Regions from separate parts of the Streptomyces sp. NBC_00209 genome, predicted to be linked through region 1. Evidence: riboswitches for the same ligand, from Rfam matches in the RefSeq annotation. Region 1 holds a riboswitch; the other holds the start of a gene.

Region 1 (15,472 bases):
CTTGCGGCGGTGCAGGACCAGCTGCTCGTCCGCGTCGAAGGGGATCTCGTGCATCCCGAGGAGGTTGATCCGGCCGCCGGCGCGGATCGCCTCGACGCGCTCGTCGGCCGTCTCGACGTCCACGGTGCGCGGGGACTCGCCCTCCAGGCCGAGCAGGACCGCCTTGGGGGTGCCGTGGCCGTGGCCGGTGGCGCCGAGGGAGCCGTACAGCTCGGCCCGGACCGAGGCGGTGTGCGCGAGCAGGCCCTCGTTCTTCAGGCGGCGCGCGAACATACGGGCCGCGCGCATGGGGCCGACCGTATGGGAGCTGGACGGGCCGATGCCGATCGAGAACAGGTCGAAGACCGAGATGGCCACGGGGTGACTCCTAAGGGTTGGTAGACGCCGTTGTCTGCCGGGTGGTGCGGTACGGGCGGGACGGCCCGGAGTGCAAGAGACAAAGCGGAGGGGACAGCGGGGGGACAAGGGACGGGGCACCCGCCCACTGTTCAGTGTGCGGGTGCCCCTCCCGGAGGCGCGAACGCGCCGGGTCGGCTACTTCAGGCCGGGGTACAGCGGGAACTTCTCGGCGAGCTTGGTGACCCGGGCCTTCAGGTCGTCCGCGTCGTAGGACGGCTTGAGGGCCGAGGCGATGATCTCGGCGACCTCGGTGAAGTCCTCGGTGCGGAAGCCGCGGGTGGCCAGGGCCGGGGTGCCGATCCGGAGGCCGGAGGTGACCATCGGCGGGCGCGGGTCGTTGGGGATGGCGTTCCGGTTGACCGTGATGCCGAGCTCGTGGAGCCGGTCCTCGGCCTGCCGGCCGTCCAGCTCCGAGTTGCGCAGGTCCACCAGGACCAGGTGCACGTCGGTGCCGCCGGACAGGACGGAGACGCCGACCTCGGTGACGTCGGGCTGGACCAGGCGCTCGGCCAGGATGCGGGCGCCCTCCAGGGTGCGCTGCTGGCGCTCCTTGAACTCCTCGCCCGCCGCGACCTTGAACGAGACCGCCTTGGCCGCGATCACGTGCTCCAGCGGGCCGCCCTGCTGACCCGGGAAGACCGCCGAGTTGATCTTCTTGGCGAGCTCCTGGGTGGAGAGGATCACCCCGCCGCGCGGACCGCCGAGGGTCTTGTGCGTGGTGGTGGTGACGACGTGGGCGTGCGGCACCGGGCTGGGGTGCAGGCCCGCGGCGACCAGACCGGCGAAGTGCGCCATGTCGACCATCAGGTACGCGCCGACCTCGTCCGCGATGCGGCGGAAGGCGGCGAAGTCCAGCTGGCGCGGGTACGCGGACCAGCCGGCGACGATCAGCTGCGGCTTGGCCTCCTTGGCCAGGCGCTCGACCTCGGCCATGTCCACGACGCCGGTGTCGTCCACGTGGTACGGGACCACGTTGTAGAGCTTGCCGGAGAAGTTGATCTTCATGCCGTGGGTCAGGTGACCGCCGTGCGCCAGGTTCAGGCCCATGATCGTGTCGCCCGGCTTCAGCAGCGCGAACATCGCGGCGGCGTTCGCCTGCGCACCGGAGTGCGGCTGGACGTTCGCGGCCTCGGCGCCGAAGAGCGCCTTGATGCGGTCGATCGCGATCTGCTCGACCACGTCGACGTGCTCACAGCCGCCGTAGTAGCGGCGGCCGGGGTAGCCCTCGGCGTACTTGTTGGTCAGGACGGAGCCCTGTGCCTCCATGACCGCGACCGGAGCGAAGTTCTCCGAGGCGATCATTTCGAGCGTGGACTGCTGGCGCAGGAGCTCGGCGTCGACGGCGGCGGCGACGTCCGGGTCCAGCTCGTGGAGGGAGGAGTTGAGAAGCGACATCAGGTGGTCCCTTGGGGTCTTTAGTTGCCGGAGAACTCGGAGTACTCGTCGGCGGAGAGCAGGTCCTTCGGCTCCTCCGCGACGCGTACCTTGAACAGCCAGCCGCCTTCGAACGGAGCGGAGTTGACCAGCGACGGGTCGTCCACGACGTCCTGGTTGGACGCGGTGATCTCACCGGTCACCGGCGAGTACAGGTCGCTCACCGACTTGGTCGACTCCAGCTCGCCGCAGGTCTCGCCCGCGGTCACCGTGTCGCCGACCTCGGGAAGCTGCGCGAAGACGACGTCACCGAGCGCGTTGGCCGCGTGCTCGGTGATACCGACCGTGGCCACACCGTCCTCGGCGGGCGACAGCCACTCGTGCTCCTTGCTGTACCGCAGCTGCTGGGGGTTGCTCATGGTCTGAATTCTCCTGTACGCGGGGAGTGCGGATGAACGGTGGTCTTACGGTGTGAGACGGGACCGCGTCACGTACGCGGCGCCGGCCGGGTCCTACGGTTCTACTTCTTGCGCTTGTAGAAGGGGAGCGCCACGACCTCGTACGGCTCGTGGCTGCCTCGGATCTCCACCGCGACTCCGGCGGTGCCCGGCTCGGCGTGCGCCGCGTCGACGTACGCCATGGCGATCGGCTTCCCCAGCGTGGGTGAGGGGGCCCCGGAGGTGACCTCGCCGATGACCTCGCCGTTCGCCACGACCGGGAATCCGGCGCGTGGCACCCGGCGGCCCTCGGCGACCAGGCCGACGAGCTTGCGGGGCGGGGCGGTCTCGGCGCGCTCCGCGGCGGCCTCCAGCGCCTTGCGGCCGACGAAGTCGCCGTCCTTCTCGAACTTCACGACCCGGCCGAGCCCGGCGTCGAACGGGGTCAGCGAGGTCGTCAGCTCGTGCCCGTACAGCGGCATGCCCGCCTCCAGGCGCAGCGTGTCACGGCAGGACAGGCCGCACGGGATCAGGCCGTGCGCGGCGCCCGCGTCGGTGAGCGCCCGCCACAGCTGCTCGGCGTGGCCGGGCGCGACGAACAGCTCGAAGCCGTCCTCGCCGGTGTAGCCGGTCCGGGCGATCAGCGCGGGGACCCCGGCGACCGTGCCGGGCAGTCCGGCGTAGTACTTCAGGCCGTCCAGGTCGGCGTCGGTCACGGCCGCGAGGATCGCCGGGGACGCGGGGCCCTGCACGGCGAGCAGCGCGTACGCGTCGCGGTCGTCGCGGACCTCGGCGTCGAAGCCGGCGGCGCGCCCGGTGAGCGTGTCCAGGACGAGCTGGGCGTTGCCGGCGTTGGCGACGACCATGTACTCCGTGTCCTGGAGGCGGTAGACGATCAGGTCGTCCAGGATGCCGCCGTCCTCGGCGCAGATCATCGTGTAGCGGGCCCGGCCGGTCGAGACCGTGCCGATGTTGCCGACCAGCGCGTGGTTCAGCAGGTCCACCGCCTGCGGGCCGGTGACCGTGATCTCGCCCATGTGGGACAGGTCGAAGAGACCGGCCCTCGTGCGGACGGCGTTGTGCTCGTCGCGCTCACTCGCGTACCGCAGCGGCATGTCCCAGCCGGCGAAGTCGGTCATGGTGGCGCCCAGCGAGCGGTGCAGGGTGTCGAGGGCTGTGAGACGGGGGGTGCTGCTCATGAAACGGGCTCCCAGGGCATGACGACGAGGACGATCCCTCCCCATCTGTCATCGGAACCTGAGAGGTTCGCCGAGAGACCCCGCGGGGGTTCGGCTTGCACCTTGGGTGGAGCCGCCGGGCGGCTCGCTTTTCAGATCTGCCTCATCCACGCGGTACGGGGCCTGAGAGATTCAAGGGAGGATCTTGCTCCTTCGGCGCCCGGCACGGTGACCGGGACTCTCCCGCGCGGATTCAAGCGGCCTGTATGCAGTTGGCGGGGTCATCATCGCACGCATTCCGGGGGAGCGGGGCGCCGGGACCGGTGGGCCGGGTCACGGTTTCGCGGCGGGTCGGACGGTTGCCTCGCATTACCTTTTCTTTACACTTCGGGGGTAGGTATCGGTCCTGCACGCGTCGGCCGTACGGCCAGGGGGAGGCGATGACGTTGCGCTACGCGACGACCGCGGGAACCACGAGCACCGCGCTGCCCGCACAGTCCGGCTCGCCACCCCGGCAGGCGGTGGGCACGCATCCGCCCGTCGTGCGGGATCTGCGCGGCCGGTCCGGGCGCGGTCCGCGCGCCCTGTGCTTCGCCGCCGGGGACGTCGTGGTCGTCTCCGGGCTCCCCGGCAGCGGCAAGTCCACGCTGATCTCCCGCACCGCCCCGGCGCACGCGGTCGACTCCCAGGACGCCCGGGACCGCTGGGCCCGCCGGCTGCCCCGCTTACTCCCCTACGTCCTCTACCGCCCGCTCGTCCGCCTCGCCCACTACCGGGGACTGCGGCGGGCGCTGCGCTCCGGCGCCTCCGTCGTCGTCCACGACTGCGGTACGCAGAGCTGGGTCCGCGCCCTGCTCGCCCGCCATGCCCGGCGCCGGGGCAGCGGCCTGCATCTGGTCCTGCTCGACGTCTCCGCCCGGACCGCGCGCGAGGGCCAGCGCGAGCGCGGCCGGGGCGTCTCCGCGTACGCCTTCGCCCGGCACCGCAGAGCCGTGGGGCGGCTGCAGCGCGACACCGAGGCCGGGCTGCTGCCGCGCGGCTGCGCCTCGGCGGTGCTGCTCGACCGCGAGGCGGCCGGGACGCTCACGCGCATCACGTTCGCACACGCACAGACCGACGGCTGAAAGCGGACCGTCCAACGGCCGGACGGTAGCCGGGGACGGGCGGTTTCCGGACAGCCCCGGGGAGCGACGGAGCCCGGGCGAGGCCGTACCCTCTTGCTGCACGGCAACGGGGCGAGAGGGAAGCAGTGGACATTCCGGCACAGGCCGGGAGCCTGCCGCAGAGCGGCTGGCCGGCCAATGAACTCGAACAGGTGCTGGGCGCCTCGCTCGGCACCCCGGAGGCGGGCGGCCGCCTGCTGGAGGTGCTCGGCCGCAGCCATGTCTGGGTGCCCTTGCCCAACGGCGGCGGACCCGACGCCCGGGACCTCGACCTGCCCGCGATGGAGATCGACGGGGCCGCGTACGTCCCCGTCTACAGCTCCGAGCACCAGTTCCTGACCTGCGTCGGCGACCGGATGTCCTTCACCGTCGCCCCCGCCGTCGAGTTCGCCCGCGGACTGCCCCCGCAGCTCGGCATCGCCGTCAACCCGGGCGGCGCCGTCGGACTGCCGCTGCCCCCGCCCGCCGTCGCCGAGCTGTGCCGGGCCGGGCGCACCCCGCTCGACGGCCCGGCGACCGGGGGCCGGGTCCGGCTGTACGAGCCGGACTGGAGGGAGGAGCCCGTCGACTTCCTGGCCGCCGCCGCCGGCGAGTTCCACGAGAGCGGCGTCGTCCGCTCCGCCCGCCGGGTCCTGGCCAGCGTCGAGGGCGAGGACCCCGTGCTCTTCGTCGGCGTCGAGTTCTCCACCTGGGACGGCGCCGGACAGAGCGCCCCGATGGACGCCCTGGGCCGGGCGCTGGGCCGCGTCGCGGTGCCGTGGCCGGTCAACCTCGTCCTCCTCGACGTGGCGCAGGACCCGGTCGCCGACTGGATGCGCGAGCGGGTGCGGCCCTTCTACACGCGCGCCCCGGAGTGACGGGGGGCGGCCGCGGCGTCAAGCCGGTGACGGTGCGGCCGCATAAGCTGGTTTGATGGCCGAAGGCCGATGCCCGGTGGCCGGAGCAGAGGATCTACGAGGGGCGGGACCAGGGTGAGTGCGTCAGGCACCGCGGCGGCCGGTCAGGTCGAGCACATGCTGCGCCAGGTCGCGCCCGGGCGCTACGACGCGTACGAGGCGCTGCTCCAGGCCCTCGCGTCCGGCCGGGTCCGGATGCTCCTGTGGCACGGCCGCCCCGGCGCCCCCGACGCCCAGTACGGGAACATGGAGGTCGACGGGCTCGGCTACGCCCCGTGCGTCACCTCCGCCCAGGAGCTCACCGCCAGCGGCTGGAGCCGGGACCACGAGGTCGTCGCCGGACTGGACATCGCGCGCGCCCTCTACCCCGACCGCTGGGGCGTCTGGCTCAATCCGCACGCCCCCGGCGGCGGCGTCGGCATCCCCTGGCTGGACCTGCGCCGCATCGCGACCGGCCTCGACCGGATGCCCGCCGGGCCGCTGCGGATCAGCGAACCCGCCCTCGACCTCGCGCGGTTCTACGCCCAGCTCACGCAGAACGCCCACCACACCCCCGCGATCCGCTCCCTGCGCCGCGCCTGGGTGCAGCCCGCGCTCGGCGTCCCGTACCTCGCGGTCGGCCTCGATCTGTACGACACGAGCCGGCCGTCCGTCGACGCGGTGCGCGCGATGATGCGCCAGTCGGTCGGCGCCGTCCCCGAGGGGCTGCCGGTCTCCACGGTCGCGATGTCCGACGAGTACGACCCGGTCGCGATGTGGCTGCGCGTCAACTCCCGCCCCTTCTACGACCGCGAGGCGCACGCCGCGCCCGGTTACGGCTACCCCCAGGCACCCGCGTACTGATCCCGCGCACTGATCCCACGTACTGATCCCACGTCAGGCCCCGGCAAATAAGGGGCATTGCGGGCACTTCGGCGTTCGTGCGCGAAGTGTTCGTTATCGCCGTTTTGTGACCGAGAGGCCCGATTGTCGAGCCCGGCTGTTCGGATATCGGTTGCATTCTGACGGCATCACGTTTGAGCAAACATTCCCCGTCAGGTCTGGCGGGTGTGCGCGAAGTGGCTGAAGACTCCCACGCAACTAGCTATGTACGAGCCGCTACCGCGGCGGTCACGGGCCGGCCACCGCCGGCCGAGAGGGGTCTCCAGCGCAATGACGGCACCTATCGAGACCACCAGGGCGGATACGCGGCCCGAAGCGGTGCTGGAAGGCGCGGGCCGCAAGGAGATCGAGGGCCGTTCGCTCGGCCGCATCGCCTGGACCCGGTTCAAGCGGGACAAGGCCGCCATGGCCGGTGGCATCGTTGTCGTCCTGCTGATCCTGACCGCGGTGTTCTCCAAGCCGCTCCAGTCGCTCCTGGGTCTCGACCCCAACGCGTTCAACCAGACCCTGGTCGACCCCGTCATGCTGGCGCCCAAGGGCAGCTTCGGCGGGATCAGCTGGGACCACCCGTTCGGCGTCGAGCCGCAGACCGGCCGCGACATCTTCGCGCGCATCCTCGAAGGCTCCTGGGTCTCGCTCGTCGTCGCCGTCGGCTCCACCCTGCTCTCCGTCGTCATCGGCGTCGTCATGGGTGTCGTGGCCGGGTTCTACGGCGGCTGGGTGGACAGCGTGATCAGCCGGCTGATGGACACCTTCCTGGCCTTCCCGCTGCTGCTCTTCGCGATCTCCATCTCCGCGTCCCTCCAGGGCAACGCCTTCGGGATGGAAGGGCTCACGCTGCGGATCGCGGTCTTGATCTTCGTGATCGGCTTCTTCAGCTGGCCGTACATCGGCCGCATCGTGCGCGCGCAGACGCTGTCGCTCCGCGAGCGCGAGTTCGTGGAGGCCGCCAGGTCGCTGGGCGCCCGCGGGCCGTTCATCCTCTTCCGCGAGCTGCTGCCCAACCTGGTCGCGCCGATCCTCGTGTACGCGACGCTGCTGATCCCCACGAACATCCTCTTCGAGGCGGCCCTGTCCTTCCTGGGCGTGGGTATCGCACCGCCGCAGGCGTCCTGGGGCGGCATGCTCACGCAGGCGGTCGACCTCTACGAGGTGGACCCGATGTTCATGGTCATCCCCGGCATGGCGATCTTCATCACCGTGCTGGCCTTCAACCTGCTGGGGGACGGGCTGCGTGACGCACTCGACCCTCGTGGCAAGTAAACGCGGCAGTGCCGCACAGGACTAGCGAGGGGGCTTTCCTCAGCATGCAGAACAGAAAGACAGCGGCGCTCATAGCCGTCGCGATCGCGGTGTCGCTCGGCGCCACGGCGTGCGGTCCGGACTCGGACGAAGGCAGCGGCAAGGGCGGCGGCGGCAACGCCAAGGCCGACGCCGGTCTGACGAGCATCGTCAACGCCAGTGACAAGAAGGGCGGGACGGTCACCTACGAGCACACCAGTGGCCCGGACTCCCTCGACCCCGGCAACACGTACTACGGCTGGGTGCAGAACTTCTCCCGCCTGTACGCCCGTTCGCTGGTCACCTTCCAGCCGGCCGCCGGCAAGGACAGCCTGAAGGTCGTCCCCGACCTCGCCACCGGCCTCGGCAAGGCGAGCGCGGACGCCAAGACCTGGACGTACACGCTGCGCAAGGGCGTGAAGTTCGAGGACGGCTCCGAGATCACCTCGCAGGACGTCAAGTACGCCGTCGAGCGTTCCAACTTCGCGCCGGAGGCCCTGTCCAACGGCCCGACGTACTTCAAGGCGTACCTTGAGGGCGGCGACAAGTACAAGGGTCCCTACAAGGACAAGTCCACCGCGGGTCTGAAGTCCATCGAGACCCCGGACAAGTACACGATCGTCTTCCACCTGAACAAGCCGTTCGCGGACATGGACTACCTGGCCGCGTTCTCGCAGACCGCGCCGGTCCAGCAGAAGGCCGACACGGGCGCCAGCTACGTCCAGAAGATGGTCTCCTCGGGTCCGTACAAGTTCTCGGCGTACGACGAGAGCAAGGGCGCGACCCTGGTCCGCAACCCGGAGTGGGACCCGAAGTCGGACCCGATCCGCAAGGCGCTGCCGGACAAGATCCAGCTGAAGTTCAACGTCAACCCCACCACCGTCGACGAGCACCTGCTCAACGACGAGACCACCGCGGACATCGCGGGCACGGGCCTCCAGTCCAAGACCCAGCCCAAGGTCCTCGGCAAGGCGGCCGAGAAGGCGAAGACGGACAACCCGTACGCCGGCGCCCTGCAGTACCTCGCGCTGAACGTCAACGTGAAGCCGTTCGACAACGTCGAGTGCCGCAAGGCCGTCCAGTACGCGGTCGACAAGCAGAGCATGGTCGACTCGATCGGCGGCTCGGTCAAGGGCGACCCGGCGAGCACGGTCATCCCCCCGACCGTCGCCGGCTACAAGAAGTTCGACCTGTACCCGACCGAGGGCAGCAAGGGCGACGTGGCCAAGGCCAAGGAGCACCTGGCCAAGTGCGGTCACCCGGACGGCTTCAAGACCACGCTGACGGCGCGCTCCGACCGTCCTGACGAGGTCACCGCCGCCACGCAGCTCCAGAACAGCCTGAAGGCCATCGGCGTCACCGCCGAGATCAAGCAGTTCCCGGCGGACAAGTACTTCACCGACTTCGCGGGCGTCCCGGCCTGGGTGCACAAGAACAACGCGGGCATGATGATGATGGCCTGGGGCGCCGACTGGCCGACCGGCTTCGGCTTCCTCGACCAGATCGTCAACGGCTCGGCCATCAAGCCGTCCGGTGGCACGAACCTGATGGAGCTCAACGACAAGGGCGTCAACGACCTCCTCGTCAAGGGCATCGGCACGGTGGACACCACGGCGCGCAACGCCACGTGGGGCGAGGTCGACCAGAAGGTCATGGAGACCGCCTCGGTCGTTCCGCTCTACTACCGCAAGAACCTGCTGTACCGCCCGGCCTCCGCGGCGAACGTCACCGTCACCGACGCGTACCTCGGCATGTACGACTACGTGCTCATGTCGTCCACCAAGTAGCGCCTGTTCATCAAAAGTATCCCCTGAAAGGCAGGTGAAGGCGCCGGGCGGCGGGGTTTCCCGCCCCACCCGCCCGGCGCCGCACGGCTGTGGCTGCGTACATCATCCGACGCGTATTCGCCGCGGTGTTGCTGCTGCTGGTGGTCAGCGCAGTCACGTTCGCGATCTTCTTCCTGGTGCCCCGCCTCGGCGGGCAGACCCTCGACTCCATGGCCGCCCAGTACGTGGGGAAGAGCCCCGACCCCGACGTCATCGCCGCGGTCAAGAAGAACCTGGGCCTGGACCAGCCCCTGTACCTCCAGTACTGGCACTTCATCAAGGGCATCGTGGTCGGCGCCCAGTACCAGTTCGGCCCCGACCCCGTCACGTGCAACGCCCCGTGCTTCGGGTACTCGTTCAAGACGCACACCGAGATCTGGCCGCAGCTTGTGGACCGGGTCCCGGTCACGCTCTCGCTGGCCGTCGGTGCCGCCGTCATCTGGGTGATCTCCGGTGTCGCGATCGGCGTCGTCTCCGCGCTGAAGCGGGGCTCGCTCTTCGACCGCCTCTCCATGGGCGTCGCCCTCGCCGGCGTCTCGCTCCCGATGTTCTTCACCGGCCTGGTGGTCCTGGCGCTCTTCGGCAACGGGGAGTACGTCCCCATCACCGAGGACCCGGTCGCCTGGGCGGGCAGCCTGGTCCTGCCCTGGTGCACGCTCGCCCTGCTGTACTCCGCGCTCTACGCCCGGCTCACCCGGGCCGGGATGCTGGAGACCATGAGCGAGGACTACATCCGGACCGCGCGCGCCAAGGGCCTCCAGGAACGCAAGGTGGTCGTCAAGCACGGGCTGCGGTCCGCGCTCACCCCGCTGGTCACGATCTTCGGCATGGACTTCGCGCTGCTCCTCGGCGGCGCGGTCATCACCGAACGCGTCTTCTCCTTCCAGGGGCTCGGCGCCTTCGCGATCCAGGGCGTGACCACCGCCGACCTGCCCAAGGTGATGGGCGTGACCCTGGTCGCGGCCTTCTTCATCGTCATCTGCAACCTGCTGGTGGACCTCGTGTACGCCGCGATCGACCCCCGGGTGAGGCTCTCATGAGCGGCGTGACCAAGAAGGACTCGACCGAGAAGGACTCCCGGACGGCCGAGAGCGTCCCGGCCCCGCGCCCGGGCGACGGCCACCCCTTCCTCTCCGTACGCGACCTCAGCGTCCACTTCGACACCGACGACGGCCTGGTCAAGTCCGTGGACGGCGTCAGCTTCGACCTGGAGGCCGGCCAGACCCTCGGCATCGTCGGCGAGTCCGGCTCCGGCAAGTCCGTGACCTCGCTGGGGATCATGGGCCTGCACACCTCGGAGCGGGCCCGCATCGGCGGCGAGATCTGGCTGGAGGGCGAGGAGCTGATCGGCTCCGGCGCCGAGCGCGTACGGAGGCTGCGCGGCCAGAAGATGGCCATGATCTTCCAGGACCCGCTGTCCGCCCTGCACCCGTACTACACGATCGGCGCGCAGATCGTGGAGGCCCACCGGGTCCACCACAAGGTCGACAAGAAGACCGCCAAGAAGCGCGCCGTCGAGATGCTCGACCGGGTCGGCATCCCCGAGCCGCACCGCCGGTTCGACGACTATCCGCACCAGTTCTCCGGCGGCATGCGCCAGCGCGCGATGATCGCGATGGCCCTGGTCAACAACCCGCAGCTGCTCATCGCCGACGAGCCGACGACCGCCCTCGACGTCACCGTCCAGGCGCAGATCCTCGACCTGATCCGCGATCTCCAGAAGGAGTTCGGCTCCGCGGTCATCATGATCACCCACGACCTCGGCGTCGTCGCCGAGATCGCGGACGAGATCCTCGTGATGTACGCGGGACGCTGCGTCGAGCGCGGCTCCGCCGAGAAGGTGTTCTACGAGCCCCAGCACCCGTACACCTGGGGCCTGCTCGGCTCGATGCCGCGGATCGACCGGGAGCAGACCGAGCGGCTGATCCCCGTCAAGGGCTCGCCGCCCAGTCTCATCAACGTCCCGTCGGGCTGCGCCTTCCACCCGCGCTGCCCGTACGCCGACGTCCCGCCCGACAACATCACCCGCACCGAGCGTCCGGAGCTGCGACAGGTCGGCGACGGGCACTTCTCCGCGTGCCACATGTCGCCCGAGCAGCGCGACCGGATCTGGACCGAAGAGATTGCGCCGAAGCTGTGACTGAGCTGAACAAGAAGACTCCCGCGCCCGCCGCGGCCGGGTCGGACGGGTCCGGCACCGAACCGCTCCTCAAGGTGGACGGCCTGGTCAAGCACTTCCCGATCACCAAGGGTGTGCTGAAGCGCAAGGTCGGCGCGGTCCAGGCCGTGGACGGGCTCACCTTCGACGTGCGCCCCGGGGAGACCCTGGGCGTCGTCGGCGAGTCGGGCTGCGGCAAGTCGACCATGGGCCGGCTGGTGACCCGGCTGCTCGAACCGACCGGCGGCAAGGTCGAGTTCCAGGGCCGCGACATCACCCATCTGTCCGCCGGACGGCTGCGGCCGATGCGGCGCGACATCCAGATGATCTTCCAGGACCCGTACGGCTCGCTGAACCCGCGCCACACGGTCGGCGGGATCGTCTCCACTCCCTTCCGGCTCCAGGGCGTCAAGCCCGAGGGCGGAGTGAAGGCGGAGGTCCAGCGGCTGCTGGAGCTGGTCGGGCTCAACCCCGAGCACTACAACCGCTATCCGCACGAGTTCTCCGGCGGCCAGCGCCAGCGCATCGGCATCGCCCGGGCGCTCGCGCTCAAGCCGAAGCTGGTCGTCGCGGACGAGCCGGTCTCCGCGCTGGACGTGTCGATCCAGGCGCAGGTGGTGAACCTGCTGGACGACCTCCAGGACGAGCTGGGCCTTACGTACATGATCATCGCGCACGACCTGTCGGTGATCCGCCATGTCTCGGACCGGATCGCGGTCATGTACCTCGGCAAGATCGTGGAGCTGGCGGACCGCAAGTCGCTGTACGAGGCGCCGATGCACCCGTACACGAAGGCGCTGATGTCCGCGGTGCCCGTGCCGGACCCGCGCCGGCGCGGTGCCAAGAGCGACCGCATCCTGCTCAAGGGCGATGTCCCGTCGCCGATCTCGCCGCCCGCCGGCTGCCGGTTCCACACCCGGTGCTGGAAGGCGACGAAGGTCTGCGGCACGACCGAGCCGCCGCTGCTCCAGCTGAAGACCGGGCACCAGGTGGCCTGCCACCACCCGGAGAACGGCGAGGACCAGGTGCCGGGCGACGCGCCGCTGGTCGCGGACGTCATCACGGTCCGGTCGGCGCCCGCCAAGGAGCCTTCCGAGGCACCGGTGAAGGAAGCGCCCGCGAAGGCCGCCGAGCCCTCCGAGCCCGCCCCGGACGGTACGAAGGAGTAGTACGGGCACAATTGCCCGGTGCTCAACGAACTGTTCACGCCCTCCGTCCAGCACGCGCTCGACATCGTGGGGATCTTCGTCTTCGCGATCTCGGGCGCCCTGCTCGCCGTACGCAAGAACTTCGATGTCTTCGGCATCGCGGTGCTCGCCGAGGTGACCGCGCTGGGCGGAGGGCTGTTCCGTGATCTGATCATCGGCGCGGTGCCGCCCGCCGCCTTCACGGATCTGGGGTACTTCACCACCCCGCTGCTCGCCGCCGGGCTCGTCTTCTTCCTCCACCCGCACGTGGAGCGCATCCAGGTCGGCGTGAACGTCTTCGACGCGGCCGGTCTCGGGCTGTTCTGCGTCACCGGCACGGTGAAGGCGTACGACTACGGGCTCGGCCTCACCTCGTCGGCGGCGCTCGGCCTGGCCACAGCGGTCGGCGGCGGTGTGCTGCGGGACGTCCTGGCCAACGAGGTTCCCTCGCTGCTGCGTTGGGACCGGGACCTGTACGCGGTGCCTGCCATGGTCGGCGCCACCATGATCGTGCTCTGCATCCGCTTCGACGCCCTCAACGCCCTCACCAGCGGCGCGGCCGTGATCACCGCGTTCGTCCTGCGGCTGCTCGCGCTCCGCTTCCGCTGGCGGGCCCCGCGCGCCTACAACCGGCGCTCGGCGCGGGCGGACGAGGGGTGACCTACTCGGGGACCCAAAAAGCTACCGCTCAGTAATACAATCGGTGTACGGTGCCCCCATGGCACAGGCAACCATCGGGGACAGCGAGTTCGACCGGGACACCGCGGTCACCCTGCGCGAAGAGGGCGTCTACGACGCGGAGCTCTCGGCGGGCTGGACGATCATCCAGGCCGTCAACGGCGGCTACCTGCTGGCGATGCTGGGCCGCGCGCTCGGCGAGGCCCTGCCGCACGCGGACCCGTTCTCCGTCTCCGCGCACTACCTCACCGCCTCCGTGCCCGGCCCTGCGGTGATCCGGACCCAGAGCGTCCGCACCGGCCGCACCCTCTCCACCGGTCAGGCGTCGCTCTTCCAGTACGCCGAGGACGGCACCGAGGTCGAGCGCATCCGCGTCCTCGCCACCTACGGCGACCTGGACGCGCTCAGCGACGACGTCCGCACCTCCGCGAAGCCGCCGGCCATCCCGCCGCGCGAGCACTGCCTCGGCCCCAGCGACGGACCGGCGCCGATCCCGGGCAGCTCCGCGATCACCGACCGGCTCGACATCAAGCTGGACCCGGCGACCATCGGCTGGGCGGTCGGGCAGCCCTCCGGCAAGGGCGAGATGCGCGGCTGGTTCGGTCTTGCCGACGGCCGCGACCCCGACGCGCTCTCCCTGCTGCTCACCGTGGACGCCCTGCCGCCGACCTCGTTCGAGCTGGGGCTCCAGGGCTGGACGCCCACCATCGAGCTCACCACGCACATCCGCTGCCGCCCGGCCCCGGGCCCGCTGCGCGTCTCCATCACCACCCGCAACCTGGCGGGCGGCTTCCTGGAGGAGGACGCGGACGTCTGGGACAGCGCCGACCGCCTGGTCGCCCAGTCCCGCCAGCTCGCCCGCGCCCCGCGCGGCTGACCCTCCCGGTCGTTCCTTCTTTTCAGGCGCCCTGTGCCGGCTCGTCGAGCCAGTGCAGGGCGCCGAGTGCGATGAGCCGGAGCCGGCGCCCCGCCGTGCGGGCCACCCGCTCGTCGTCCGCCGGGCCCGCGTCCAGCAGGGCCGACGCGGTGATCACCATGTGGTCCACATAGAGACCGCCCAGCATCAAGAGGTCCTCCTCGGCCCAGCCCCGGGACTCCGGCTCCGTCGCGAGGGCCGCCGCCACCTCCTCGGCGAACCGTCGCAGCTGCGCCGCGATGGCCTCGCGGACCGGGCCGACCCCGCCGTGCTGCTCCCGCGCGATGAAGCGGAAGTGCGCGGGCTGCTCCCGTACGTGACGCCGTATCAGCTCCACGCTGCGGTCGAGCCGGACCTCGCTGTCGCCGGTCTCGGCGAGTATCGCGCCGATCATGCCGTGCAGGCTGCCCAGGGTCTGTTCGACCAGGGCCACACCGAGCGCGGGCACGCTCTCGAAGTGCCGGTAGAAGGCCGTGGGCGTGATGCCGGCCGCCCGGGTCACCTCGCGCAGCCCGAGGCTGCTCAGGCTCTGCTCCGCCAGCAGCCCCAGGGCGGCGTCCAGCAGCGCCTGGCGCGTTCTCAGCTTCTGGTTCTGGCGGACCCCTGCGGTGTGACTCATGCCATTCAGTAAACAACTGTTCTCCGGAGCGGGGAAGGGCCGTGCGGGTTTAGACTCAGGAGTCAGTGAACAGTCGTACTCTCAAGGGTCCGCCCACACACGGAAAGGCCGAACATGATCGTCCTCGTCGCCGCCCTGCTCCTGCTGGGCATCGTGCTGGGAGCGGTGGTCCAGATCCCGCTTCCCCTGTCGCTCGTCCTCGGCGCCCTCATCGCCTGCTGGCTCCTGGTCTTCGCCGTACGCGAGCGGGCGCGGGGTTCCCGATGAGCGCGCCGGCGCAAGCCGCCCCGCGCTCCCGCCGGGACGCCGACGGGCTCGCCGTCGCCTCGTTCGTGCTGGGGCTCGTCGGGCTGCTGGTGATGAACCTGCTGCTGGGCCCCGCCGCCATCGTGATGGCCCTCGTGGCCCTGGCCCGCTCCACCACCCGGCGCACCCGCGCCTTCCTCGGCCTCGCGCTCGGTGTCGCCGACCTGGTGGT
Region 2 (15,472 bases), 4.4 Mb from region 1:
GCGTCCGTGTGGTGGCCAATACGTACTTCTCCGGTGACGCGGGTGCCGTCAAGGTCGACGGGCGCAAGATCACCGCACCGTACGTCTTCAAGGTCATCGGCAAGCCGCAGGATCTGGAACCGGCGCTGAACATCCCCGGGGGTGTGGTGCAGACGCTGGAGAAGGAGCAGGCCACCGTGCATGTGCTGCGGGCCGACGACATTGTCGTGGACGCCTTGCGACCGGCGGAGCGGCCTGACTACGCTCGGTCGTCGGGCCAGTGATCCCCGGGCGCCCGGGCGTCGGGGAACACGAGCGGACGGTTGCGGGGGGTCGCCGCATCGTAATCGTGGCGCGTGGTGGAAACTGTCGAGTGGATACGGACGTTGTGAAGATGTCCGGGTCGGCAGGTGTGTTCATTCAGGGTTCGTCCTGCCCCACGGGCGGGTCTGTTTCGGTCAAGGGGAATCGCCCGTGAAGTTGTTTGGGAAGTTGTTCGGCAAGAGCGCCCGCGATGAGAACGCACGTCATCGCGCGCCGCGCCATGGTCAGCCCGACGAGCAGGGCGCGGAGCGCCCTCTCTTCCGCGACCAGGTGACGGGCCAGGGGGGTGACTACCCGGGCGGTCCCGGCGCGTCGTCCGTTGACCCTGCCGGTCCCGGCCGCATAGGTTTCGGAGCCCCGAGCCAGGAGGCTTCGTCCATGCCGGTGTGTACGAGGTGCGGCCACCGCAACGCCGAGGCCAGCCGTTTCTGCTCCAACTGCGGTGCGCCGCTGCGGGGCGGGGTCCCGGAGCGCGCCTCGGAGACGACGTCGACCATCTCGATCTCCGGCCTTGAGGCGTACGAGGCGGAGGCCACCGGCCAGACCGCCGTGCCGTCGCTGTCGCCCGAGGCGCAGGCCGCCGTCGACGCCCTGCCGCTCGGCTCGGCGCTCCTGGTGGTGCGCCGCGGCCCGAACAGCGGCAGCCGCTTCCTGCTGGACGGCGAGCTGACCACGGCCGGCCGTCACCCGCAGAGCGACATCTTCCTGGACGACGTGACGGTCTCCCGCCGCCATGTGGAGTTCCGCCGGGGCGCCGACGGCAGCTTCACGGTCGGGGACGTCGGCAGCCTCAACGGCACCTATGTCAACCGTGAGCGGATCGACTCCGTCGCCCTGTCCAACGGTGACGAGGTGCAGATCGGCAAGTACCGGCTGGTCTTCTACGCGAGCCAGCGGGGCATCTGACCCGCCCCCGGACGCCGTCCGGGGGGAACCCCAGGAAGGTCCATGCTGAGAACACCGAGCGGCGGTGCCCGACACGGCATCGCCGCCGACGGCCGGCCGATGAGCATCGGCACGGTGCTCCTGCAGCTGCAGGAGGAGTTCCCCGAGGTCACCATCTCCAAGATCCGCTTCCTGGAGACCGAAGGGCTGGTCGAACCGCAGCGGACCCCCTCCGGCTACCGGAAGTTCGTCGCCGCGGACGTCGAGCGGCTCGCCCAGGTGCTCCGGATGCAGCGGGACCACTACCTGCCGCTGAAGGTCATCCGCGAGCACCTGGACGCCCTCGCCCGCGGTGAGCAGGTGGCCCTGCCGTCCCCCGACGGTGAGCCGGGGCAGGCGGACGGTGAACCGGCCGGGCTGCCGGGCCGGGCCACGGCCGCCCGGATCGGCCGCGCCGAGCTCCTGGTGGCCGCCGAGGTCACCGAGAGCGACCTGGACGACTGGGAGTCGTACGGCCTGGTCGTCCCCGCGGCGGACGGCGGGTACGACGCCGATATGGTGACCGTCGCCAGGCTTGTGGCGGAACTGGGGCGATTCGGTCTGGAACCTCGTCACCTCAGGGCCGTACGGGGCGCCGCAGACCGGGAGGCCGGGCTCATCGAGCAGATGGTCGCGCCGCTGCGCCGGCACCGGAATCCGCAGACCAGAGCGCATGCGGAGGCGACCGCGAAGGAGCTGGCGGAGCTGTCCGTACGGCTGCACTCCGCGCTCGTTCAGACCGCTCTGCAGGTACGGCTGCGCTGAAGGCGGACGAGCCCGACTACCCAAACCTGCCGAGCACGTCCTAGGGTTGCTGTGTGAACGAGCTCGACGTTGTGGGTGTCCGGGTGGAAATGCCCTCCAACCAACCGATCGTGCTCCTGCGTGAAGTGGGAGGCGACCGGTACCTCCCCATTTGGATCGGTCCTGGTGAGGCGACCGCGATCGCCTTCGCCCAGCAGGGCATGGCTCCGGCCAGGCCGCTGACCCATGATCTCTTCAAGGATGTGCTCGAGGCCGTCGGCCAGGAGCTCACCGAGGTCCGGATCACGGACCTCCGCGAAGGGGTTTTCTACGCGGAGCTGGTCTTCGCCGGCGGTGTCGAGGTGAGCGCGCGGCCTTCCGACGCCATAGCCCTCGCCCTGCGCACCGGAACGCCGATCTACGGCAGTGACGGGGTGCTGGACGACGCGGGGATCGCGATCCCCGACGAGCAGGAGGACGAGGTGGAGAAATTCCGCGAGTTCCTCGACCAGATCTCTCCGGAGGACTTCGGGACGAACAACAGCCAGTGACGTCTTTGGCGGTGGCCACCGGCACATCCGGTGAGCCTTTCCCCGTCAACGGTCACGCGAAACCACCCTCAGGGTGATTATCACTCGGCGTGCCGAGTGTGGCGATCGTTGACGCACCCCGGGTGACTGCCTACCTTCGAGTGGGCAGGTCAAGGACGGAGGTCGGCGTGAGAAGCAGCGGCGACGGTACGGCAGCGGGTGCGCCGTATCCGCAGCAGGGGAGTACGGCCGGCCGGACCATCAGGCAGTCGGCTTCGCCGGCTGCGGTGGCGGGAGACGGCGTGGCATCGGCCGAGGACATCGGTTACCGCGGGCCCACGGCGTGCGCGGCGGCGGGGATCACGTACCGGCAACTGGACTACTGGGCGCGCACCGGCCTCGTGGAGCCGAGCGTCCGTCCGGCGTACGGGTCGGGCACTCAGCGGCTCTACAGCTTCCGGGACGTCGTCCTGCTGAAGATCGTGAAGCGCTTCCTCGACACCGGCGTGGCGCTCCAGAACATCCGGACCACGGTCCAGCATCTGCGGGCCCGCGGTTTCCAGGATCTGGAGCGGATGACGCTGATGAGCGACGGGGCCACGGTGTACGAGTGCTCCTCGCCCGCCGAGGTGGTCGATCTGCTCCAGGGCGGCCAGGGCGTCTTCGGGATCGCCGTCGGAGTCGTCTGGCGGGACGTGGACGCCGCCCTGTCGCAGCTGCACGGGGAGCGCGTGGACACCGGTGAGACGCTGATCGGGCACAACCCGGCCGACGAGCTCGCGCGGCGCCGCAACCGGGCCGTCTGACACCTCTGAGGGCGCGCCCGGGGCGGGAATCGCGGGGGCCGGGGCCGTGATGACGCGGCGATTGTCAGTGCGGTAGGGCAGCATCGGCTGGTGTGAGAGCCGCGCCCACCATCCTGCATCTGGACATGGATGCCTTCTACGCCTCCGCGGAGCAGGCGGCGAAGCCCAGCCTGCGCGGCAAACCGGTCGTGGTGGGCGGGCTCGGGACGCGCGGGGTCGTCGCGACGGCCTCCTACGAGGCACGGCGCTTCGGGGTGCACTCGGCGATGCCGATGGCGCAGGCCAGACGGCTCGCGCCGAACGCCGCCTATCTGGTCCCGCGCTTCACGCTGTACCGCACGGTGAGCGACCAGGTCATGGAACTGCTCGGCCGGCTCTCGCCGCTGGTGGAACCGCTCAGCCTGGACGAGGCGTTCGTGGACCTCGAAGCGGGCGGCACCGCCGACGACACCGCCTCCGCCCTGGAGATCGGCCGGGAACTGCGCGAGGTCATCCAGGCGGTCACCGGACTGAGCGGATCGGTCGGGCTCGCCGGGTCCAAGATGCTCGCCAAGATCGCCTCCGAGGAGGCCAAGCCCGACGGGATGCGCCTGATCGAGCCCGGCACCGAGCGGGCGCACCTCGCGCCCATGCCGGTGCGCACCCTGCCCGGCGTCGGCCCCGCCACGGCGGACCATCTGCGCCGCGCCGGCATGACGACCGTCAACGACCTCGCCGAGGCGGGCGAGGCGGAGCTGGTACGGCTCCTGGGCAAGGCCCACGGCGCCGCGCTGCACCGGATGGCCTCCGGCTACGACGACCGGCCCGTGGTCGCGGAGCGCGACGCGAAGTCCGTCTCCGTCGAGGACACCTTCGAGGTGGACCTGCACGACCGCGTCCGGGTGCGCACCGAGGTGGAGCGGCTGGCCGACCGGTGTGTCCAGCGGCTGAGGGGGGCGGGGCGCTCGGGGCGCACGGTGGTGCTCAAGGTGCGCCGGTACGACTTCTCCACGCTGACCCGCTCCGAGACGCTGCGCGGCCCCACGGACGACCCCGCGGTCGTCCGGGAGGCCGCCGCCCGGCTCCTGGAAACCGTGCACACCACGGGCGGGGTGCGGCTGCTGGGCGTCGGGGTCACGGGGCTCGCCGACTACACCCAGGAGGACCTGTTCGCCCAGGCCGCCGGTGAGCGGGCGGCGGCCGAGGCTCTCACGGACGACGACGCGGCGCGGCCGCGGGAGGACGCCGATGCCCGCGAGGGGGCGGCGGGCGGCGGGCCCGGGCCGGAGGAGTCCGCCGAGCAGCTCGCGGCTCGGCGCTGGCCGGCCGGGCACGATGTGCACCACGAGGTCCACGGACACGGGTGGGTGCAGGGGAGCGGGGTCGGGCGGGTGACCGTGCGGTTCGAGGAGCCGGGGGCGACGGCGCCCGGCCGGGTGCGTACGTTCCGCGTGGACGACCCCGCGCTGCGGGCCGCCGACCCGCTGCCGCTCGTCCCGGACCCGCCGGACTACTACTCCTCCTGGCCCGCCAGTCGGCCGAAGTCGCGGTCGGGGGCCGGGGCGCCGGGGGCGGCGTCCAGGCCGTAGTGCCGGTAGAGCTGGAGCTCCTGCTCGGGGGAGAGATGGCGACCCACGCCGAAGTCGGGCGCGTCCTTGATCAGCGCACGGTCGAAGGGGACGCGCAGGGTGTCGTCCACGAACTCGCTGGGCTCCAGCGGCACGAAGGCGTCACGGCTGAAGAGCCTGGTGCGCACGGCCGCCCATTCCGGGACCCCGGTCGCGTCATCGAGGTACACCTCGTCCACGGTCCCGATCTTGGTGCCCTTGCGGTCGACGGCCTTGCGGCCGATCAGGCTGCGCGGGTCGATGTCGGTCTGCACGGTCCCTCCCACACTGGTCGCGGCTGGTCCACAGGGACTACAGAAATGCAGTTCCGTGGTCTTGGCCACTCGAGAATTCTCGTCGTGTACCCCGCTGGTAGGCTGGCCATGGCTGCTGACCCCGTGCGGGAGAGTCGTCCGGAGCCCATCCGGAGGACGCCGAAGGAGCAAATCCTCCCCGGAATCTCTCAGGCCCCCGTACCGCACGGACGAGGTCACTCTGGAAAGCAGGGCGGGTTGCGCGCGGCCGATGGGCCGTACGGAACCTCTCCCTCACCGACGGTGAAAGCCGGCGCCCGCCGTGGTGCCGGTGAAGCTCTCAGGTTGAGATGACAGAGGGGGAGGCCGTCAGGGCACCCGGCGCCGTGGTGCCCTTCGCAGGTCGTGACAGACCAGGAGGCCTCCACCATGACCCCCCGTCGCACCCCGCTCACGCAGCTGGAACAGGGCATTCCGTTCGAGCAGCGCCACATCGGCCCCGACGCCGAGGCGCAGGCGAAGATGCTCGCCCAGGTCGGTTACGGCTCGCTGGACGAGCTGACCGCGGCCGCCGTGCCCGACGTGATCAAGAGCGCCGAGGCGCTGGCCCTGCCGGGGGCCCGGACCGAGGCCGAGGTGCTGGCCGAGCTCCGCCGGCTCGCCGACCGCAACCAGGTCCTCGCCCCGATGATCGGGCTCGGCTACTACGGCACGTTCACCCCGCCGGTGATCCTGCGCAACGTCATGGAGAACCCCGCCTGGTACACGGCGTACACGCCGTACCAGCCCGAGATCTCGCAGGGCCGGCTCGAAGCCCTCCTGAACTTCCAGACGATGGTCGCCGAGCTCACGGGCCTGCCCACCTCCGGCGCCTCGCTGCTGGACGAGGGCACCGCCGCCGCCGAGGCCATGGCGCTCGCCCGGCGCGTCGGCAAGGTCAAGAAGGGCGTCTTCCTGGTCGACGCCGACACCCTGCCGCAGACCGTCGCCGTCATCGAGACCCGCGCCGAGCCGACCGGCGTCGAGGTCGTCGTCGCCGACCTCACCAACGGCATTTCGGCCGAGGTCGCCGAGGGGGGCGTCTTCGGCGTGCTCCTCCAGTACCCCGGCGCCTCCGGGGCCGTCCGGGACCTCAAGCCCGTGATCGACCAGGCCCACGAGCTGGGCGCGATCGTCACCGTCGCCGCCGACCTGCTGGCCCTCACGCTGCTCACCTCGCCCGGCGAGCTGGGCGCCGACATCGCCGTCGGCACCACGCAGCGCTTCGGCGTCCCGATGGGCTTCGGCGGGCCGCACGCCGGCTTCATGGCGGTCCGCGACAAGTTCGCCCGCAGCCTGCCCGGCCGCCTGGTCGGCGTCTCGGTGGACGCCGACGGCAACAAGGCGTACCGCCTGGCCCTCCAGACCCGCGAGCAGCACATCCGCCGTGAGAAGGCCACCAGCAACATCTGCACCGCCCAGGTGCTGCTCGCCGTCATGGCCGGCATGTACGCCGTCTACCACGGCCCCGAGGGCCTGCGCACGATCGCCCGGCGCACCCACCGCTACGCCGCGATTCTCGCCGCGGGCCTGCGCGCCGCCGGGGTCGACGTGGTGACCGGCTCCCACTTCGACACGCTCACCGTCCGCGTCGCCGGCCGGGCGGGCGAGGTCGTCGCCGACGCCCGGGAGCGCGGGGTCAACCTGCGCCTGGTCGACGCCGACACCGTCTCGCTGGCCTGCGACGAGACGACGACCCGCACCCAGGTCGCCGCCGTCTGGGCCGCCTTCGGCGCGGACGGGGACGTCGAGGCGCTGGACGCCACCACCGAGGACGCGCTGCCCGAGGCGATGCTGCGCACCGACACGATCCTCACCCACCCGGTCTTCCACCAGCACCGGTCCGAGACGGCGATGCTGCGCTACCTGCGCAAGCTCGCCGACCGCGACTACGCGCTGGACCGCGGCATGATCCCGCTCGGCTCCTGCACGATGAAGCTGAACGCGACCGCCGAGATGGAGTCGATCACCTGGCCCGAGTTCGGCGCGCTGCACCCGTTCGCGCCCGCCGAGCAGGCGCAGGGCTTCCTGACGCTGATCCGCGAGCTGGAGGAGCGGCTGGCCGAGGTCACCGGTTACGACGCGGTGTCCCTCCAGCCGAACGCCGGATCGCAGGGCGAGTTCGCGGGGCTGCTGGCCGTCCGCGCGTACCACCGCGCCAACGGCGACGAGAACCGGACCGTCTGTCTGATCCCGTCCTCCGCGCACGGCACCAACGCCGCGAGCGCCGTGATGGCCGGCATGAAGGTGGTCGTCGTCAAGACCGCCGACGACGGCGAGGTCGACATCGAGGACCTGCGCGCCAAGATCGCGCAGTACCGCGACGAGCTGGCCGTGCTCATGATCACCTACCCGTCGACGCACGGCGTCTTCGAGGAGCACGTCGCCGACATCTGCGCCGAGGTGCACGACGCCGGCGGCCAGGTCTACGTCGACGGCGCCAACCTCAACGCGCTGGTCGGCCTCGCCAAGCCCGGCCGGTTCGGCGGCGACGTCTCGCACCTCAACCTGCACAAGACCTTCTGCATCCCGCACGGCGGCGGCGGCCCCGGCGTCGGCCCGGTCGGTGTGCGCGCGCACCTGGCGCCGTACCTGCCCAACCACCCGCTCCAGCCCGCGGCGGGTCCGGAGACGGGCGTCGGCCCGATCTCGGCGGCCCCGTGGGGCTCCGCCGGCATCCTCCCCATCTCGTGGGCGTACGTACGCCTGATGGGCGGCGAGGGCCTGAAGCGCGCGACGCAGGTCGCCGTACTCGCGGCCAACTACATCGCCAAGCGTCTGGAACCGCACTACCCGATCCTGTACAACGGCCCGGCCGGTCTGGTGGCGCACGAGTGCATCGTGGACCTGCGCCCGATCTCCAAGGCGACCGGCGTCAGCATCGACGACGTCGCCAAGCGGCTCATCGACTACGGCTTCCACTCGCCGACCATGTCGTTCCCGGTCGCCGGGACGCTGATGATCGAGCCGACCGAGAGCGAGGACCTCGCGGAGCTGGACCGCTTCTGCGACACGATGATCGCGATCCGCGCCGAGATCGAGAAGGTCGCGTCGGGGGAGTGGAGCGCGGACGACAACCCGCTCGCCAACGCCCCGCACACCGCCGCCGCGCTCGGCGGGGAGTGGGAGCACGCGTACAGCCGCGAGGTCGCGGTCTTCCCGGCCGGTGTCTCGGCCGCCGACAAGTACTGGCCGCCGGTGCGCCGGATCGATGGTGCGTTCGGTGACCGTAACCTCGTCTGCTCGTGCCCGCCCCTGGACGAGTACGACAACTGACGCGGACATGCGTCGGGGCCGGTGCGGAGACTTTTCTCCGGGCCGGCCCCTTCCTCTTTCCGTCCGGGCCGCTCAGGCGGCCTTGACCACCCGGTTCGCGGCCAGGGGCCTGTGCGGGGCGATGATCTGCCCGTCCGGAAGCAGCTCACCGGTGTCCTCGAAGAGCAGGACGCCGTTGCACAGCAGGCTCCAGCCCTGCTCCGGGTGGTGGGCCACCTGGCGGGCGGCCTCCCGGTCGGCTGAGTCGGCTGTCGGGCAGGGTGGCTGATGCTGGCACATGGATGGGTTCTTTCGCTGCGTCGAGTTGAGTGACCTGCGGTGTGAAGAGGTGTTCATGACCGCCCCCGTATCGATCGGTCGCATCCCAGTGTTGCCCCACGGGCGACAATCCGCAGGGATTTCGCCGCAGCGCTTCCACTCCTCCCATGACGCGTCACCCGCCCGGACGGTTCAACTCAACTGCACTGTCACTTCGGGTGGTTCGGGGTGGCCGGATGGGACTAGTCCGGATGGGCGGGGTGCCGTACGCGTGACCGTGTGCTGTGCCCCGCCGCCGGACGGGGCGACGGGGCACAGCACACGGAGAGGACGGCCGCCGGCCTCAGGCCGGGGCGGGCGAGCCCAGCAGCGGACCGGGGCCGGGTGTGATGCGGGTGGTGATCACCGGCAGCAGGTCGGCGGCCCGGTGCGGCCGGTGGGCGGCGAAGCCGGGCGGTGCCGGGGACAGCGGCACGAGCACGTCGTCCGGGCCCGGTGCGCCGCAGGACGCGTCCGCCGTGGGGTCGCCGTGCAGCCACAGGGCCAGCATGTACAGGTCGGGGATGGACAGCAGCCTCGGCTGGTAGAAGCCGCTCATCCCCTCCGCCTGGCGCAGCGCAAGCTCCGTCGAGGCGATGTACGGGCCCTCGAAGAAGTGCGAGAAGGTCCAGCCGTCCGCGGTGAGCATGGTGTCGGCCGCCGCCACCGCCCGCTCCGAGCTGCGGATCTGGAAGCGCCAGGCGGCGAGCCGGGTGGCGGGTGCGAGCCCGCCCTGGGTGACGCCCAGCACATGGACGGGCAGCGGGTGTTCGGGGCTCAGAGGTCCCTGTGCGGACCGCAGGGCGGGCGTGCGGGCCTCGCGGACCGCGGTCGGTGAACCGAGCGCCGCGAGGACGCTGCGCAGCGCGGGCGCGGGGGCCGGGGGAACATGCAGCGGCATAGTGGGTCGCCTCTCACTTCGGAGACACGGTGGTGCGCGGGCGGGTGCGGACGGCGTTGTCGGCGGGCGGGGCCAGAGGAGGCCGGTGACTGAGCCGGTGCGTCAACTCTCTGCCTCGTCCGCGGAGTTTATACGACACGTGTTCACGCGGTGTTTCCACTAGCCGCCGCGGCTATTGCCGGCAAGGCGGTATCCGGACTTTATTATGCGGAGATCATGCTGATTCGGCGCGAGCGGCACAGCCGCCGCCTCGGGTTTTTCCCGCGCCGCGGTCGGCCGAAACCCATCGGCGCTTTACGGGCTCGCCGTACGGGAAACAGCCCGGTGCGTCATGCCGAGCGAATGTGCCCGGGGCTCCGGCGCTCAGATTAGCGTGTGTGCGCCGTCCGCGGGGCGTTACGGATCACGTCCTGCGGGCATTATCGATCGTGATGCGGGCGGCCCGGGCCGCGTGCCGGCCACTTGAGGAGGACACTTCGATGGGGGAGAAGGTCGTCGCGGGCGCCTTTGACCTGTCCGACCGGCAGAGGTACCGGAGGAAGCTGCACCAGTGCGTGGAAGCACTGTCCGGGCTCCTGGCCGAGCGGCGGTTCGACCGGCCGCGCAACCTCATGGGCATGGAGATCGAACTGAATCTCACGGGCGCCGACGCCATGCCGAAGATGTTGAATGGGCAGGTACTGGAGCGCATCGCGAGTCACGATTTCCAGACGGAACTGGGGATGTTCAATCTTGAGGTGAACATAGTCCCCCATCATCTGTCGGGGCGTGTTCTGGATCAGTTGGCCGAAGAGCTGCGGACCGGGCTCGGATATGCCGACCGGAAGGCCGGCGAAGTCGATGCCGGGATCATGATGATCGGAATCCTGCCGACACTCGGCCGTGACGACATGGTCCGGTCCAATCTCTCCGACGTCGATCGCTACGCCCTCCTGAACGATCAAATGCTGGCGGCGCGCGGCGAGAGTTTCTCGCTCGATATCGAAGGCGTCGAGCGGCTGGTCGCCACTGCCGGATCGATCACCCCGGAGGCGGCCTGCACCTCGCTGCAACTGCATCTCCAGGTCACTCCGGAACGCTTCGCCGACGTGTGGAACGCGGCGCAGGCCGTCGCCGCCGTCCAGGTCGCCCTGGGGGCCAACTCGCCGTTCCTCTTCGGCCGGGAGGTGTGGCGGGAGTCGCGGCCGCCGCTGTTCGAGCAGGCCACGGACACCCGGCCGCCCGAACTGCGCAACCAGGGCGTGCGGCCCAGGACCTGGTTCGGGGAGAAGTGGATCGGCTCGGTCGAGGAGCTCTTCGAGGAGAACCTGCGGTACTTCCCGCCGCTCCTGCCCATCTGCGACGAGGAGGAGCCCCTGCGCGTCCTCGCCGACGGCGGGGTCCCCCAGCTGAAGGAGCTGGTCCTCCACAACGGCACGGTCTACCGCTGGAACCGCCCGGTGTACGGGATCGCCGACGGCGTCCCGCACCTGCGCGTGGAGAACCGGGTGCTGCCCGCGGGCCCGACCGTCGCCGACGTCATCGCCAACACCGCGCTGTACTACGGCCTGGTCCGGGCGCTGGCGGAGGAGTCGCGTCCGGTGTGGACCCGGATGCCGTTCTCCGCCGCCGCGGAGAACTTCGAGACCGCGTGCCGCCACGGCATCGAGGCCGAGCTGCTGTGGCCCCGGCCCGGCCGCTCCGGCGGGCTGACCCGGGTGCCCGTGACCAAGCTGATGCGCGACGAGCTGCTGCCGCTCGCCGCCGCCGGGCTCGACGGCTGGAACATCGAGCCGGCGGACCGGGAGCACTACCTCGGGATCATCGAGGAGCGCTGCAAGCGGCGGACGAACGGCGCGTCCTGGCAGGCGGACACCTACCACCGGGCGCGCGAGGCGGGCCTCGACCGGGGTGCCGCCCTCGCCGCGATGACCCGGCGCTACGGCGAGCTGATGCAGGGCGGCGACCCCGTGCACACCTGGCCGGCGGGCATCCCGGCACCGTGAGCGGCGGGGCCGGTCCGTGCTCCGGACCGGCCCCTACTCGCCGGCCGCGCGGGCGCCCTGGCCCGCCGTCATCACCGCCTGGAGGATCACCGCCTGGATCTCGGCCGGGTCGCTCACCTGGTAGCCGCCGCCCCCGGTGACCTCGGCGATCTCGTCCAGCTCCTCGCGGTCCGCCTCGGGCCCGACGGCGATGGCCAGCAGCGGGACCGGGCGCGTCGGGTCGGCGATGGACTTCAGCTCCTTGACGAGGGCGGAGCGCGAGATGGACCGCTCGTCCTGGTTCGACCCGTCCGTGAGGATCACCACCGCGTTGAACTTGCCCTTCACATACGTGCGCTGCGCCTCCTTGTACGCGGCGAGGGCGGTGTCGTACAGACCGGTCGCGCCGTCCGGCACCGGGCGCAACGCGGCGAACGCGGTGGCGAGCTTCTCCCGGTGGGTGCCGCCGCCCTTCGCGGGGTCGCCGAGCCTGGCGGTCGTCACCAGCTGCCGGTAGTCCTTGTCGCCGTCGAGCGTGGTCGCGAACTCCCAGAGCCCGATCTCGTCGTTCGGGGTGAACTGGTTGAGCGCCTGGATCAGCGAAGCCTTGGTGACGTCCATCCGGGACTGGTTGCGGCCCGGCACCGTCGCGGCCATGGAACCGGAGGCGTCGACGACAGTGGTGAGCCGCGCGCTCTGCACGGTGATCGTCCACATGCCGAGCGTCTCCTGCAGGGCCTCGTCCGTCGGGGCGGGCGGCTGCGTCGCGTCGTACGGCTGCGGAGACCGGCCGCCCGCCGCCGCGACCAGCTTCTCGTCCGCCGCGCCGTACGTGGTCCGGAAGCCGTGCTCCCGGAGGGTGCTCAGGGAGCTCTCCTCGGAGAGCAGGATCATGAACCGCAGCGCGGCCCGGCGCTCGTCCGTGGACTGGCGGCGCTCGTCCACCATCGTGAGCGGGTAGTTGAGCGGCGGGGTGCCGTCCTCGGGATAGAACAGGTCCAGCTTGCCGTCGGCCGCCGACTCGGCGTTGTGGGCGAAGGCGGCCTGTTCGGAGAGGAGTACCGCCTGGTTGCGTGCCGGGTTGCCCTCCTCCGCGCCCGAGCCGTCCTGCGGCAGGGTCGCCACGACCTGGGTGTCCCCGTCGGACATCCGCTGGGCGAGCAGCTTCGCGGTGGCCGCGACCCGGGTGTCGCTGTCGCCGCCCTGCTTCCCGGCGGAGGTGCCGATGCTGTTCAGGGCCAGCAGGCCGGTCGCCGAGCGCGCGGGGTCGGCGGAGCCGAGACGTACCCGGTCGGACTCCATGGCCGCACCCGTCAACGCGGCCCAGGTGTACGTCTTCTTCGGCCAGCCGAGGTGCTTGGCGGCCGCGGGGACCGCGGCGAGGGCGACCGGTGAGGTGGCGACGGAGCCGCCGGGGGTGATGGGGGTGCCGTCGCCGGCGCCCTTGGCCCTGGTCAGCCACAGGTCCGAGTCGGGCAGCCATATCTGGTAGTCGGGGCGGGTTCCGCTCGCGAGCGCGTCCGCCACCTTGTACGAATCGCGGGCCACCACGTTCACGTCGACGCAGCGCCCGTCGGAGCGCACCTCGTCCGTACGTGCCCGGTCGGCGATGACGCGTACGGCGGGGGCGATGTCCGGAGAGGCCACCATCGACAGATGGACCGCGCTCTCCTCGCACGACTTCGAGAACGGGAGCAGGCCGCCCTGCACCGCGACCGCCGCTCCCCCCGCCACGGCGAGGACGAGCACGGTGGCGATCGCCACGGTCCGGCGGCGGCGCGGTGGACGGTCCCCGCCTCCGGCCGCCGCGCGGTCATCGGGCAAGCTGTGACGTCCCATGTCGGTGGTGCCCCTCCTTGAGGATGTACAAGGAAAAGGGGGACCACACCATCGGCAATGGTGCTCGTCCCCCGGCCAGTCGCGCATGATCTTCGTACCTGCATTCGAGACCCTAGCGGGGCGGCGAGGGGCTTGGGACGCGAATGCACAACTGAGGGCAGGTGTACAGGTGGAGGCGGGGCGCGTGGCTGATTCTTATCCCCAGGAGGCCGTGTCACAACGGATTCTCCGGTCCGAGACGGTGCTGGTACTGGCGCTCTCGCTGGGGGCGAGCGGTGTATCCGCCCTTATCAGCTTTGTCGGATCGCTGACGAAGCCAGGGGGTTTGAAGGATCAGGCGGCGACCCTCAACAGCTCGGCCGCCCCGGGCCGCCCTTGGCTGGATCTCGCCTGGCAGCTCTTCGGCATCACGACCGCGCTGGTGCCCGTCGCGCTCGTCGCGCATCTGCTCATCCGGGAAGGGACCGGACTGCGGGCCCTCGGCTTCGACCGCACCCGGCCGGGGCAGGACGTGGCACGGGGCGCGGTCGTCGCGGCGGGCATCGGCAGCGCCGGGCTGGCCTTCTACCTGGTGGCCAGGGCCGCCGGCTTCAACCTCACCGTCGTGCCCGAGTCGCTGCCCGACGTGTGGTGGAAGTTCCCCGTGCTCATCCTGTCGGCCCTCCAGAACGCCGTACTGGAGGAGGTGATCGTCGTCGGCTATCTGCTGCGCCGGCTGGGGCAGCTGGGCTGGACGCCCATGGCGGCCCTAGTGGCGAGCGCGGTGCTGCGCGGCTCGTACCACCTCTACCAGGGCATCGGCGGCTTCATCGGCAACATGGCGATGGGCGTCGTCTTCGTGCTGCTCTACCGGCGCTGGCAGCGGGTGGGCCCACTCGTCGCGGCCCACGCGCTCCTGGACATCGGCGCCTTCGTCGGTTACGCCCTGCTCGCCGGGAAGGTGGGCTGGCTGCCCACCCCGTGAGCCCCGGGGCAGGGGGTGTCCTGCCGACCGGGGCCGGGTCCGCTACGGGCCGACGAGCAGTTCACCGTCCAGCACCGTGACCGCGCGGCCCGACAGCAGAGTGCGCTCGCCGCGCAGCGATGTCCGTACGAGACCCGAGCGGGCGGACGCCTGAAGTCCGGTCAGCTCGTCGCGGCCGAGCCGGGCCGACCAGAACGGGGCCAGGGCGGTGTGCGCGCTGCCGGTCACCGGATCCTCGTCGATGCCCACCGCCGGGAAGAAGCCGCGCGAGACGTAGTCGTACGCACGCATCGGCGCGGCGGCGGCCGTGGCGATGACGCCGCGCCGCGAGAGGGCGGCCAGTGCCGCGAGGTCCGGGGCCAGTGCCCGTACGGCCGCCTCGTCCGTCAGCTCCACCAGCAGGTCCCCGACCTGCGCACCCGTGTCGTGCACGGACAGCGGCTCCGCTCCCAGGGCTTCCGCGAGGCCGTCCGGCGCGGGCTCGGGGGTCAGCGGGGCGGTCGGGAAGTCGAGCGTGAGCGAACCGTCCGGGTGGGCGGTCGACGTCAGCGTGCCGCACCGGGCGGCGAAGCGGACCGTGCCGGTGGCGGCGCCCGTGGTGTGCAGGACGTGGGCCGTGGCGAGGGTGGCGTGGCCGCACATGTCCACCTCGGTGACCGGGGTGAACCACCGCAGCGCCCAGTCGGCGTCGCCGCCCGGCGGCAGCGGGTGGGCGAACGCGGTCTCGGGGAGGTTCAGCTCGCCGGCGACCCGCTGGAGGAAGGCGTTCTCGGGGAAGCCCTCGGTGCCGAACAGCAGGACGCCTGCGGGGTTGCCGGAGAAGGGGCGGTCGGTGAACGCGTCTACGGTGCGAATCCTCATGCGCCGACCGTAGGACTCCGTCCCGGCCCGGAACCAAGGCCAATCGCGGACCGGTGGCCCCGAAACCGCGCCGCGCTTGACCTTGTCACGGTGACAACCGCTTCACTCGGCCGCGAGGAGGTGGTCCCGATGACCACGGCGAACGAGGACACAGCCGTCACGCAAGCGCTGCGCGGGCTGGAAC

The links. Region 1 has a riboswitch for glycine ahead of gcvT (glycine cleavage system aminomethyltransferase GcvT). Riboswitches for the same ligand answer to the same signal wherever they lie in the genome.
Region 2: it holds a riboswitch for glycine, as region 1 does, so the genes downstream of both, gcvP (aminomethyl-transferring glycine dehydrogenase) here and gcvT (glycine cleavage system aminomethyltransferase GcvT) in region 1, are expected to answer to the same signal.

The regions. Positions count from the first base shown of each region.
Region 1 is NZ_CP108121.1:1,808,245-1,823,716, reverse strand. Features, by position in the region: gene OG867_RS07895 (L-serine ammonia-lyase) at 1-357, opposite strand, end outside; gene glyA (serine hydroxymethyltransferase) at 535-1,794, opposite strand; gene gcvH (glycine cleavage system protein GcvH) at 1,815-2,192, opposite strand; gene gcvT (glycine cleavage system aminomethyltransferase GcvT) at 2,294-3,409, opposite strand; glycine riboswitch at 3,551-3,644, opposite strand; gene OG867_RS07875 (AAA family ATPase) at 3,829-4,512, shown strand; gene OG867_RS07870 (enhanced serine sensitivity protein SseB) at 4,638-5,408, shown strand; gene OG867_RS07865 (enhanced serine sensitivity protein SseB C-terminal domain-containing protein) at 5,523-6,290, shown strand; gene OG867_RS07860 (ABC transporter permease) at 6,600-7,592, shown strand; gene OG867_RS07855 (ABC transporter substrate-binding protein) at 7,637-9,397, shown strand; gene OG867_RS07850 (ABC transporter permease) at 9,487-10,476, shown strand; gene OG867_RS07845 (ABC transporter ATP-binding protein) at 10,473-11,576, shown strand; gene OG867_RS07840 (ABC transporter ATP-binding protein) at 11,573-12,763, shown strand; gene OG867_RS07835 (trimeric intracellular cation channel family protein) at 12,782-13,441, shown strand; gene OG867_RS07830 (thioesterase family protein) at 13,500-14,336, shown strand; gene OG867_RS07825 (TetR family transcriptional regulator) at 14,359-14,994, opposite strand; gene OG867_RS07820 (hypothetical protein) at 15,109-15,261, shown strand; gene OG867_RS07815 (DUF4190 domain-containing protein) at 15,258-15,472, shown strand, end outside.
Region 2 is NZ_CP108121.1:6,190,984-6,206,455, forward strand. Features, by position in the region: gene OG867_RS28125 (DUF881 domain-containing protein) at 1-263, shown strand, start outside; gene OG867_RS28130 (FHA domain-containing protein) at 346-1,209, shown strand; gene OG867_RS28135 (MerR family transcriptional regulator) at 1,252-1,992, shown strand; gene OG867_RS28140 (bifunctional nuclease family protein) at 2,046-2,522, shown strand; gene OG867_RS28145 (MerR family transcriptional regulator) at 2,690-3,307, shown strand; gene OG867_RS28150 (DNA polymerase IV) at 3,400-4,875, shown strand; gene OG867_RS28155 (PRC-barrel domain-containing protein) at 4,800-5,168, opposite strand; glycine riboswitch at 5,285-5,382, shown strand; gene gcvP (aminomethyl-transferring glycine dehydrogenase) at 5,577-8,462, shown strand; gene OG867_RS28165 (DUF5999 family protein) at 8,535-8,741, opposite strand; gene OG867_RS28170 (hypothetical protein) at 9,064-9,660, opposite strand; gene OG867_RS28175 (glutamate-cysteine ligase family protein) at 10,140-11,645, shown strand; gene OG867_RS28180 (VWA domain-containing protein) at 11,679-13,463, opposite strand; gene OG867_RS28185 (CPBP family intramembrane glutamic endopeptidase) at 13,648-14,427, shown strand; gene OG867_RS28190 (PhzF family phenazine biosynthesis protein) at 14,470-15,288, opposite strand; gene OG867_RS28195 (HEAT repeat domain-containing protein) at 15,418-15,472, shown strand, end outside.